DNA from 3 places in the Polaribacter butkevichii genome. Region 3 is predicted to be linked to each of the others. Evidence: riboswitches for the same ligand, from Rfam matches in the RefSeq annotation. Region 3 holds a riboswitch; each other region holds the start of a gene.
What was found. A riboswitch is a leader RNA that binds a small molecule or an ion and turns the genes downstream of it on or off. The one in region 3 is predicted to bind cobalamin.

Region 1 (3,283 bases), 950 kb from region 3:
ATCACCTACATTTCTTGGTCTCCATAAATTAGATGCTGCAGTAGGTAACCATAAAATTTTATGCTTTAAATGAATATAAAAAAGTGATGTAGTAATTGCTATATTTTTTTTCTTAAAAGAAGCACCAATTTCTCCTTGTACAGATTCTTCTGGTATTAAATCTAAATTACCAACAACTGGCCAATACAACTCATTAAAAGTTGGTATCCTGTAATTTGTAGATACATTTGCCTTTAAGGCTAAGTTATCTGTAATTTCCTGCTCTGCAGCAACGGATACTAATAATGGAACTTCAAAATCTGAATTAGACTCTTTTCTAAAGTTAATTGCCGTTGTTAATTTCTCTGTTGGCTTAAAAGTAACTTTAGCTATACCTGCAAACAATGTTCTTTTTTTTGAAAAAACCTCATTAGTAGTACCTCTGTTTTCATCATAAATTAACGATGTTTCCATTTTAAAATAATTAGAAAAACGATATTTTAAATTATAATTGATGTTATAATTTTTTGATTTTCCAAAAACATAATCTGTAGCATTTTTATCATCATAATATCGATACTCTTGTGTTAAGTAAGCCACGTTTAAGGTTTGTGTAAAATTAGAAAAAGAGTATTTCCATTTTAATAAATTCCTTTGATTAAAATCCTCATTTCTTTCGCTGCCTGCAGCAGGATTTGGTAATCCATCAGAAAATAAACGATCTCCATAATAACCTGTTGTATAAAAATACAGTTTGTTTTTACTAGAGAACTGATATCCTAAACTAAAGTTTACGCCATAATTTTTATAAACTCCATTTTCGTTTTTCAACAAACTACCGTCACTATTTTTATATCGAGTATCAATAAATGTATAATCATTATCAGAATAATTTAATGTTGCAGCAAATTTTACAGCCCATTTTCCTGTTCCAACATTGGCTTTAAAAAAATTAGAAGTCGTATTAAAACTTCCGTAAGAAGAAAACAAATAAAAATCTTTATGTTTTTTAAATGATAAATTATCATTTAAATGCACAGTACCACCAATAGCACCAGAACCATAATCGATACTTCCTCCACCACTATTAACTATAATTTCATCAGAAATACTTGCAGACAAAGAGTTAAAATCTGTTTGACCACTTCCTACTGCGTTGATAGAAATTCCATTCCATAATACTGCTGTGTTCGATGCAGAAGTACCTCTAAAACGAGCAGTACTTACACCTCCATTACCATAATCTCTTAAAGAAATAGGGCTATTGTATCTTAATAAATTAGTAAGGTTTATTGGGTTTTTAATAATTTGACTAGTAACTATTTTTAGTTTTTTTAGTCCAAGAATTTTATGTTTTTGCTCTTTTTTTGCTATAACAACAATTTCTTTTAACTTATTTATAATCGTATCCTTTTGAGCAAACGCAGTGTTAGCACAACAAAGTAAAAACAAAAAAGATAAAATATAATTCTTCATAACAACCTGACCTTTATCCCGAAAGCTTGTATTTATTTTTATAAATTAGGCAGGTCTCCTGGCTTGTTACCTGTTATAGACCTTCCCAACAAAAATGTCAGTGGTAAAGAATTAATAACAGCTCTAAAAAAGAGGTTTCGAAAAAATGTTTCGAAACAAACATACAGTTGCGGGAACAGCTTCGGTTTTTCACCGAATTCCCTTTTAATTTGTTCTCAGAAAGAACAAAACCTTAATTTTTAGCAAATGTAAATTATTTTTAAGTATTGCAATACTTATACTTTATAAACTTTTTTGTTTAATGCATTAGATATTTTAAAATCTATAAAAGGTAATTTTTTAGACAACTATTTTATTCCATTTACCAAAGCAGGTATCAAACAAAATACAATCATTCTTAAAAAAAAAGAAACTTGAATACTATTAAAGATATTCTTTCCTTTATTAAAAAATGTTTCTAACCTTTGTGTTTATATTTTTTAAATTATGATTCATTATATCTCAGGAGGAGAAAGATCTGGTAAAAGTAGTTATGCTCAAAAAATAGCGGAAGACATTTCTAAAAACCCTTTTTATTTGGCAACTTCTAGAATTTGGGATAAAGATTTTAAAGCAAGGGTAGACAAACATATTTCTGATAGAGATGAACGTTGGACAACCATTGAAGAGGAAAAAAATATTAGTGCCGTTATCCCTGATAAATCTACAGTTGTTATTGACTGTGTTACTTTATGGTTGACAAATTTTTATGTTGACACAAAATACGACGTAAAAGAATCTTTAAAATTAGCCAAACAACAAATAGAAAAACTGGTAGAAATTGATGCTCACATTATCATTATTTCTAACGAGATTGGTATGGGATTACATGCTACCACAGAATCTGGAAGAAAATTTACAGAACTACAAGGATGGGTAAATCAATTTATTGCTAAAAAAGCTGACAAGGCTACTTTTATGGTTTCTGGACTGCCTTTAAAACTAAAATAAAACAAAATGTCAAAAATAACTGCACTTTCTAAAGAGATTGAAACAGCACTTCAAAGAAAAATCGACTTTAAAACAAAACCTATAGGTTCTTTAGGTATGTTAGAAAATATTGCCATTAAAATAGGTCGTATTCAAAACACGTTAACACCAAAAATTACAGCACCAAGTATTGTTGTTTTTGCTGGTGATCATGGAATAACAAAATCAAAAAAAGTAAGTCCATATCCACAAGAAGTAACACAACAAATGGTGTTTAATTTCTTAAACGGAGGCGCAGCAATTAATGTTTTTTGCAAACAAAATAAAATCAACCTAAAAATTGTTGATGCTGGTGTAAATGCCAATTTCGATGAAAATAAAGAATTAATTTCTGCTAAAATTGCAAAAGGAACCAAAGATTTTTCTTTAGAAAAAGCCATGACAACATTACAATGTAAAGCTGCTTTAGAAAAAGGAAAAGAAATTGTAAACAATTTATTTCAAAATAAATGCAACACCATTGGTTTTGGAGAAATGGGCATTGGTAACACTTCTTCTGCTGCACTTTTAATGAGTTATTTTACAAAAATTGGTATTGAAAACTGTGTTGGTAAAGGAACTGGTTTAGACAATGAAGGATTGCAACAAAAAAAGAATGTTTTAACAGAAGTATACCAAAAGCATATTAAAAATATAGACTCGCCAACAGAGGCACTCGCTACTTTTGGTGGTTTCGAAATTGTAATGATGGCAGGTGCTATTTTAGAAGCTGCCGCTTTAAAAATGACAATTTTAATTGATGGTTTTATTGTAACATCAGCATTATTAGCCGCAAATGCTATCGATAAAAATGTTTTAG
Region 2 (3,283 bases), 560 kb from region 3:
AACGTTTATTCTACAAGTATGAAAAGAATATTTAGATATGGATTTTAGAGGTTCTAATGTAGCCGTACTTCCATTAATTGAATAACCACTTTTTTGAAGCTTCAAAGCAAGTGGCAAACCCAACCAGCCTAATCCTAATATGGAAATATGTTGTTTATTCATGATTTTTAAAATCTAGATGTACGTTTTGTAATTGTATTTTAGTACAATATTCCCAAGCTTTATTATTTAGAGAATCGAATTCAATCTTACCTAAAATTTTTCCAAATTTATTTTTAAAACGAATACCTTTTTGCTGTGTTTCTTTTTGAAAATAATATTCTGTACTAGAAATTTTAGCTTGTTGTAATTCTTTATTTTCTTTAGGAACAGCTGCAATAGTAAATGGTATTGCTGTTGTTTCTGTATGTAATTCTAATGTGTATGTTTTAGAATAGTCTAAAGAGATGATCTCTTGAAACGAAATTCTTTTTTCATCCGAAGAAATTAAAGAAACTCCTTTAGGATTCTCTAATAGATATAAAAACAATGGGTATAAATATTGGTCAGAACTAAAACCTTTGGTTATAAAACATTCACCTAATTCGGTATCATTTTTTAATTCGAACGGTTTTGGTTTTATAGGAGCAATTTCATTATCCGAAGCTTGTTCTTGCCAACCTTTTTTGTATAACAATTCAGAATTAACAAGTGGCGCATTATCAAGATGCCTTTTTACAATGGGCGTAATTTTTTCTGGTGTAAGTTCTTTATACCAATTTTGCCCAGGGTACACAATGCAAGTTGGTGCATCTTCACATCTACCATTACATCTTGTTTTAATAGTGTGTGTATCATTCCAATGCCCATTGTTACGTAAATAAGCTCTTGCTGTTCTTATAACTTTTTCACTTCCTGCTTTCTGACAGGAACCTCCGTCACAAAAGAAAAAAGTATGTGTTGTATTTGCTATATTTTTTCCCATATTTTAAAAGAAATGTGTTAAACTTATTTTTGCTAAAAATGGAGTTCCAGGTGTAAAATGAATATCATCTACAGGTATTGTTTTTCCTTGTAATAGTGAAGAATTGTAAAAAAGGGCTTCTCTCCATTCTTTATCAAATAAATTTTCCAGGGATACACCTATTTGATATTTAGGAATTGCGTATTTTACAACAAAATTGGTTGCATAATCATTATAAAAATTTTCTGGTGTTATAGAAAATTTACTAACTTCATTTGTGGTTGTTAAAAGTGTTTTGTTTGTAGTTTGTACACGTACTTGTAAAATTGTTAACTGTGTTTCAACATCAGTTACCTTACCTTTAAGGGTTTTGTTTTGCGTGAATATGGATTGTGAAAAACACGTTATCCATAAACTGCATAAAATCAATTTTTGCATTTAAAAACGAAATTAAGCAGGTAGGGAAAGAAAATATGAAAAAAACATAATTCTCTAACTCTTTACCCGAGAGTTACTATTATAAATCATTGTAATATTGGCAGGTCTCCTGACTTAGCTTAACTTTCATTTACCTTCCCATAGTTTTAATTACTACAGTGGTTTTTATTAATGAAGCCTTTAATAAGCTTTACAGTTGCGGGAACAGTTTTGGATTTACACCAAATTCCCTTTTAATTCTATATTCTAAAAATTACTAAAGAATAAGAAACCATATAACGAGACAAATGTATAGATAATTTTTTGAATTATAAGATTGAATCTAGAATGAGTTGCTTTCTTTTAATAGGAGAAGATTTTGGAAGCATTATAATTTTGAACCCCTTTTTTTTATATTGTTCTAACAACGCTTTTTCTAATTTTAAACAATAATCAAATTCTTGTAATCTCTGTGCATCTTGACAGTAAATATCAAACCAAGTTGGAGCAAAAAAGACCGTTTTATGGTATGTTTTTAAATAAGGAAAGTTATGTAAATATTTAGGGACTATTTTGTTTTCTACAGTTAAATAAGCTTCTAAATCGAGTAATGATCTATCACAAATTCTTGTATCGGTATTTAATAATTCTTGTTTTGTTTTTTTAAAGACAAGATTAGTAAAACGCTTTATGTTAGACCAAGGCATTCCATCTCTGTTGTTTTTTTGTTCATCAATAATTACCTTTCTAGAAACTTCATCCATACAAGGAAACGTGTCTTTTAAAAGATTTATTAAGGTTGTTTTACCTGTTCCAGGTGCGCCTGTAATAATATATTTTTTTTGAAAATTAACCATATTAGAATAGTAGTAACAATCCAATCATCAAAAGAAAAAAAAGTATGCTTGTTATGTAATTTATGTTACTTACTGTTTTAATTTCTTCATGTTTAATTGTTCGATTGTTACTTCCTATAAAAGGTTTGTCAACCAATTTACCATGATAATAATTAGGCCCACCAAACTGGCAATCTAAAATATATGCTAAAGCAGCTTCTGGATACCCTGCATTCGGACTGCTATGTTTCTTTCCTTCTTTAAAAATAAATGAGAATCCTTTTAATTTAAAGGTAACAACTAACATTAATACTCCCGTAATTCTTGCAGGAATATAATTAGCAACATCATCTAATATTGCTGCAAATTTTCCGAAGAAGAAATAACGGTCACTTTTGTAACCAATCATAGAATCTAGCGTGTTAATCATTTTATAAGCCATTGCACCAGGAACTCCTAAGATTAAAAAATAAAATAATGGAGCAATTACACCATCACTTAAATTTTCTGCCATGGTTTCGAAAGTAGCAACTCTAATTTGTTGTTCGCTTAACTTGTTCGTTTCACGTCCTACAATCCATGATAAACGTTTACGACCGGCTTCTAAACCTTCCTTTTTTAAAACATTAAAAACAGCATTTCCTTCTTTTACTAGTGTTTTATTGGCTAAACAATAAAATAGCATAAGTACAGAAAAAGCAATTGCTATAAATTGAAAATCATAAGCGTTTAGATACTTTATGATGAAATACGGCGTAATAAAAGTAGTACTAACTAATAGAATGGTTAATAAAGCACCTTTTAAAAACTTAGACTTGTTTTTATTGAGTAATTTTTCTCCTAAAGAAATACTATTTCCAAAAGCGATAATTAAATGTGGTAGTTTTTTTGGGTCTCCTATAATTAAATCTAAAACAAAAGCAATAATTAATATGTAAATAGTACTTAAATCCATTCTTTTAAGGCTTTAATTAAAATACTATTCGCTTCTTTGCTTTGTGTAGCTACACGAATATATTCTCCTTCTAGTTTATTAAAATTAGTTGCATCTCTAACTAAAATTTGATGGTTGACAATTAAGTGTTCC
Region 3 (3,283 bases):
CATCTGCATCATTTTCTAAATGGCCAGCATCGGTAATATTACGTACATATCGCACCTTATAGCCTAAATGTAATAAATATCTATACACAACATCAAAAAACATAAAGGTTCTAACATTACCTAAATGTGCGTTGCTATAAACCGTTGGACCACAAACGTACATACCTACATATCCGTCTGTTATGGTTTTAAAATCCTCTTTAGATTTGGTTAAAGAGTTGTATACTTTAAGCTGATTTTCTTTGTATAATTCCATTAAATAAGTGACTAATTACAGCCGATAAAGATAGACACTTTAAAAAGAATACCGAAATGGAATTTGTTAGAAGTTTGCTAAGATTTAAAGTCGCTGAAAAAAAATATAATTGTTATTCTTTTATTTATACAAATTACTTCTTAAAATTATAATTAAATTTACATTTCAATTTTTAAAATTGATAAAACCCCATCTTAAAATGAATTGGATACTATTAATTATAGCGGGACTTTTTGAAGTTGCTTTTGCTGCTTGCTTAGGTAAAGCTAAAGAAAGCACAGGTACCGAAACTACCTATTGGTACATTGGTTTTATAGTATGTTTATCTGCAAGTATGTTGCTCCTTTTAAAAGCAACACAAGAATTACCTATAGGAACTGCTTATGCTGTTTGGACGGGAATAGGTGCCGTTGGAACCGTTTTATTAGGTATTTTTATATTTAAAGAGCCCGCTACGTTTTGGCGTCTTTTTTTTATTTCTACTTTAATAATTTCTATAATTGGTTTAAAAGTAGTGTCTCATTAAAAACAAATTTCTTTGTTTTCTATACTCTTACAATCCTAAAACTTATTACCTATAAATATGTTTATAAGTAGCTAATAAGTTCTTCTAAATATAAGACACAAAAGGTAAATGATTTTTAAATTTGAATAGAATTTGGTTTTAATAACAATATCAATTGTTAAAATTAAAAGGGAAATAGGTGTAAAACCTATACTGTTCCCGCAGCTGTAAGCTCTATTAAAAGTTTTACATTCTTTGTCACTGTTTATCTATTTATAAACGGGAAGACGTAAAAACCAGAGTAAGTCAGAAGACCTGCCAACTTCTAATTAGTCAAACTTTCGGGATAAAAGTTATGGCACGATGTATCTACTTATACCATTGGGTTATCGTACCTTTTTTGACACATTATAAACCATCAATAAGTAAGCCTTATTGGTTATATTATTAATGAAAATGAATTATTCTAGCATTCAGATTGTACTACAAGAAGTGCCTGGTGAAATCAGTATTTGTTTTAGCATTTGTGGATGTAAAATTCGCTGCAAAGGTTGTCATTCTCCTATTTTATGGAAAGAAGAAAACGGACAACAACTTTCTATAAAATTATACAAACAAACATTACTAAAATATAAAGGATTTGCAAGTTGTGTTTTATTTATGGGTGGAGAATGGCATCAAAAAGAACTCATAGATTATTTAAAATACGCCCAAAAAGAAGGATACAAAACATGCCTTTATACAGGTAAGGAACATATTGATAAAAATTTACTACAACACCTAACTTGGATTAAAACCGGCAAATGGATTGCTAAAAAAGGAGGCTTAGATAAACCTGATACCAATCAGCAATTTATAGAAGTACAAACAAATAAAAATTTAAATCATTTATTCTTGAAAAACTATTAAGCTATGATTCGATTAACGGAAAAACAGGTAAACCAAAAAATTAATTTTATTCAGAATTACATTAATGCAAGCAATGCTGCTGATGGCTCTAAAATAGACGCCAACGCCAATGTTTCTTCTAAAAACATAGCTACTATGGAAGCTGAACTAAATAAGGATATTAACGTTCAGGTAAATAGGCAATTGGTAAAAAATAAAATTGAACAACTATTTGATAAAAATTTGGCCAATGAATATGTAAGGCAAATAGAAGCTCATGAAATTTATGTACATGATGAAACCTCTTTAAAACCTTATTGCACATCTATTAGTATGTATCCATTTTTATTTGACGGACTTACCAAACTTGGAGGTGAAAGTAAAGCACCACAACATTTAGAGAGTTATTGTGGCGAATTTGTAAACCTTGTCTTTGCCATTAGCTCTCAATTTGCAGGTGCTTTGGCAACTGTAGAGTTTTTATTGTATTTTGATTATTTTGCTAGAAAAGATTTTGGAAACGATTACCTAAATTCTAACACCAAAACAGTTTCTAATCATTTACAACATGCCGTTTATGCAATTAATCAGCCTGCTGCTGCAAGAGGTTATCAATCTGTTTTTTGGAATATCTCTTTATACGATGAAAAATATTTTGACAGCTTATTTGGTGAGTTTGTTTTTCCTGACATGACAAAACCGCAATGGGAAAGTCTTAAAAAATTACAACTATTTTTTATGAAATGGTTTAATAAAGAAAGAGAAAAAGCTGTATTAACCTTTCCTGTGGTTACCGCTGCAATGCTTGTAAAAAAAGGCAAACCTGTAGATACTGAATTTGCCAATATGTGCGCCACTGAGTTAAGTGAAGGAAATTCATTTTTTATCTATCAATCTGAAAGCGCAGATAGTTTGGCTTCTTGTTGCCGATTAAGAAATGAAATTAGCGACAATACTTTTAGCTATTCTTTGGGTGCAGGTGGCGTTTCTACAGGCTCTATAAACGTTATTACACTAAACATGAATCGCTTAATACAACAAGGAAAAGATCTTAAAACAGAAATAAATAAAATTCAAAAATACCAAATAGCCTACAGAAAGTTAATTGAAGAATATAAAAATGCCGGAATGCTGCCTGTTTATGATGCTGGTTTTATATCTCTAGACAAACAGTTTTTAACCATTGGCATAAACGGTATGGTAGAAGCTGCAGAAAGCCAAGGTATAAAAGCCGAAAATAGCACTGTTTATAAAGATTTTGTAGCAAAACAGCTCAAAATAATTTATGATGCTAATAAAGAAGCCAAAAAAGAATATGGCTATTTATTTAATACGGAATTTGTACCTGCAGAAAATTTAGGTGTAAAAAATGCAAAATGGGACAAAGAAGATGGTTTATTTGTACCTAGAGATTGCTACAATTCTTATTTCTATCCTGTAGAAAATAATTCGATAAATTCTTTAGATAAAATAATCTTACATGGTACAGATATTATTAAATATCTAGATGGGGGCTCTGCACTTCATTTAAATTTAGAAGAGGCTCCTAATAAAAATGGCTTTTTAAAATTAATTGAAGCCACAGCATTAGCCGGTTGTAATTATTTTTGCTTTAATGTAAAAATAACTATTTG

Region 1: linked by a shared signal. The riboswitch ahead of WG951_RS02885 (TonB-dependent receptor plug domain-containing protein) and the one ahead of nrdG (anaerobic ribonucleoside-triphosphate reductase activating protein) in region 3 are both predicted to bind cobalamin.
Region 2: linked by a shared signal. The riboswitch ahead of WG951_RS01205 (hypothetical protein) and the one ahead of nrdG (anaerobic ribonucleoside-triphosphate reductase activating protein) in region 3 are both predicted to bind cobalamin.

The regions. Positions count from the first base shown of each region.
Region 1 covers NZ_CP150661.1:761,874-765,156, forward strand. Annotated here, with positions in the region: gene WG951_RS02885 (TonB-dependent receptor plug domain-containing protein) at 1-1,455, opposite strand, end outside; cobalamin riboswitch at 1,487-1,705, opposite strand; gene WG951_RS02890 (bifunctional adenosylcobinamide kinase/adenosylcobinamide-phosphate guanylyltransferase) at 1,942-2,445, shown strand; gene cobT (nicotinate-nucleotide--dimethylbenzimidazole phosphoribosyltransferase) at 2,452-3,283, shown strand, end outside.
Region 2 covers NZ_CP150661.1:375,941-379,223, forward strand. Annotated here, with positions in the region: gene cobA (uroporphyrinogen-III C-methyltransferase) at 1-162, opposite strand, end outside; gene WG951_RS01200 ((2Fe-2S) ferredoxin domain-containing protein) at 155-964, opposite strand; gene WG951_RS01205 (hypothetical protein) at 968-1,372, opposite strand; cobalamin riboswitch at 1,464-1,671, opposite strand; gene WG951_RS01210 (AAA family ATPase) at 1,690-2,217, opposite strand; gene cbiB (adenosylcobinamide-phosphate synthase CbiB) at 2,219-3,151, opposite strand; gene WG951_RS01220 (pyridoxal phosphate-dependent aminotransferase) at 3,142-3,283, opposite strand, start outside.
Region 3 covers NZ_CP150661.1:3,896,215-3,899,497, reverse strand. Annotated here, with positions in the region: gene cysS (cysteine--tRNA ligase) at 1-256, opposite strand, end outside; gene WG951_RS16460 (DMT family transporter) at 456-782, shown strand; cobalamin riboswitch at 899-1,098, shown strand; gene nrdG (anaerobic ribonucleoside-triphosphate reductase activating protein) at 1,218-1,670, shown strand; gene nrdD (anaerobic ribonucleoside-triphosphate reductase) at 1,674-3,283, shown strand, end outside.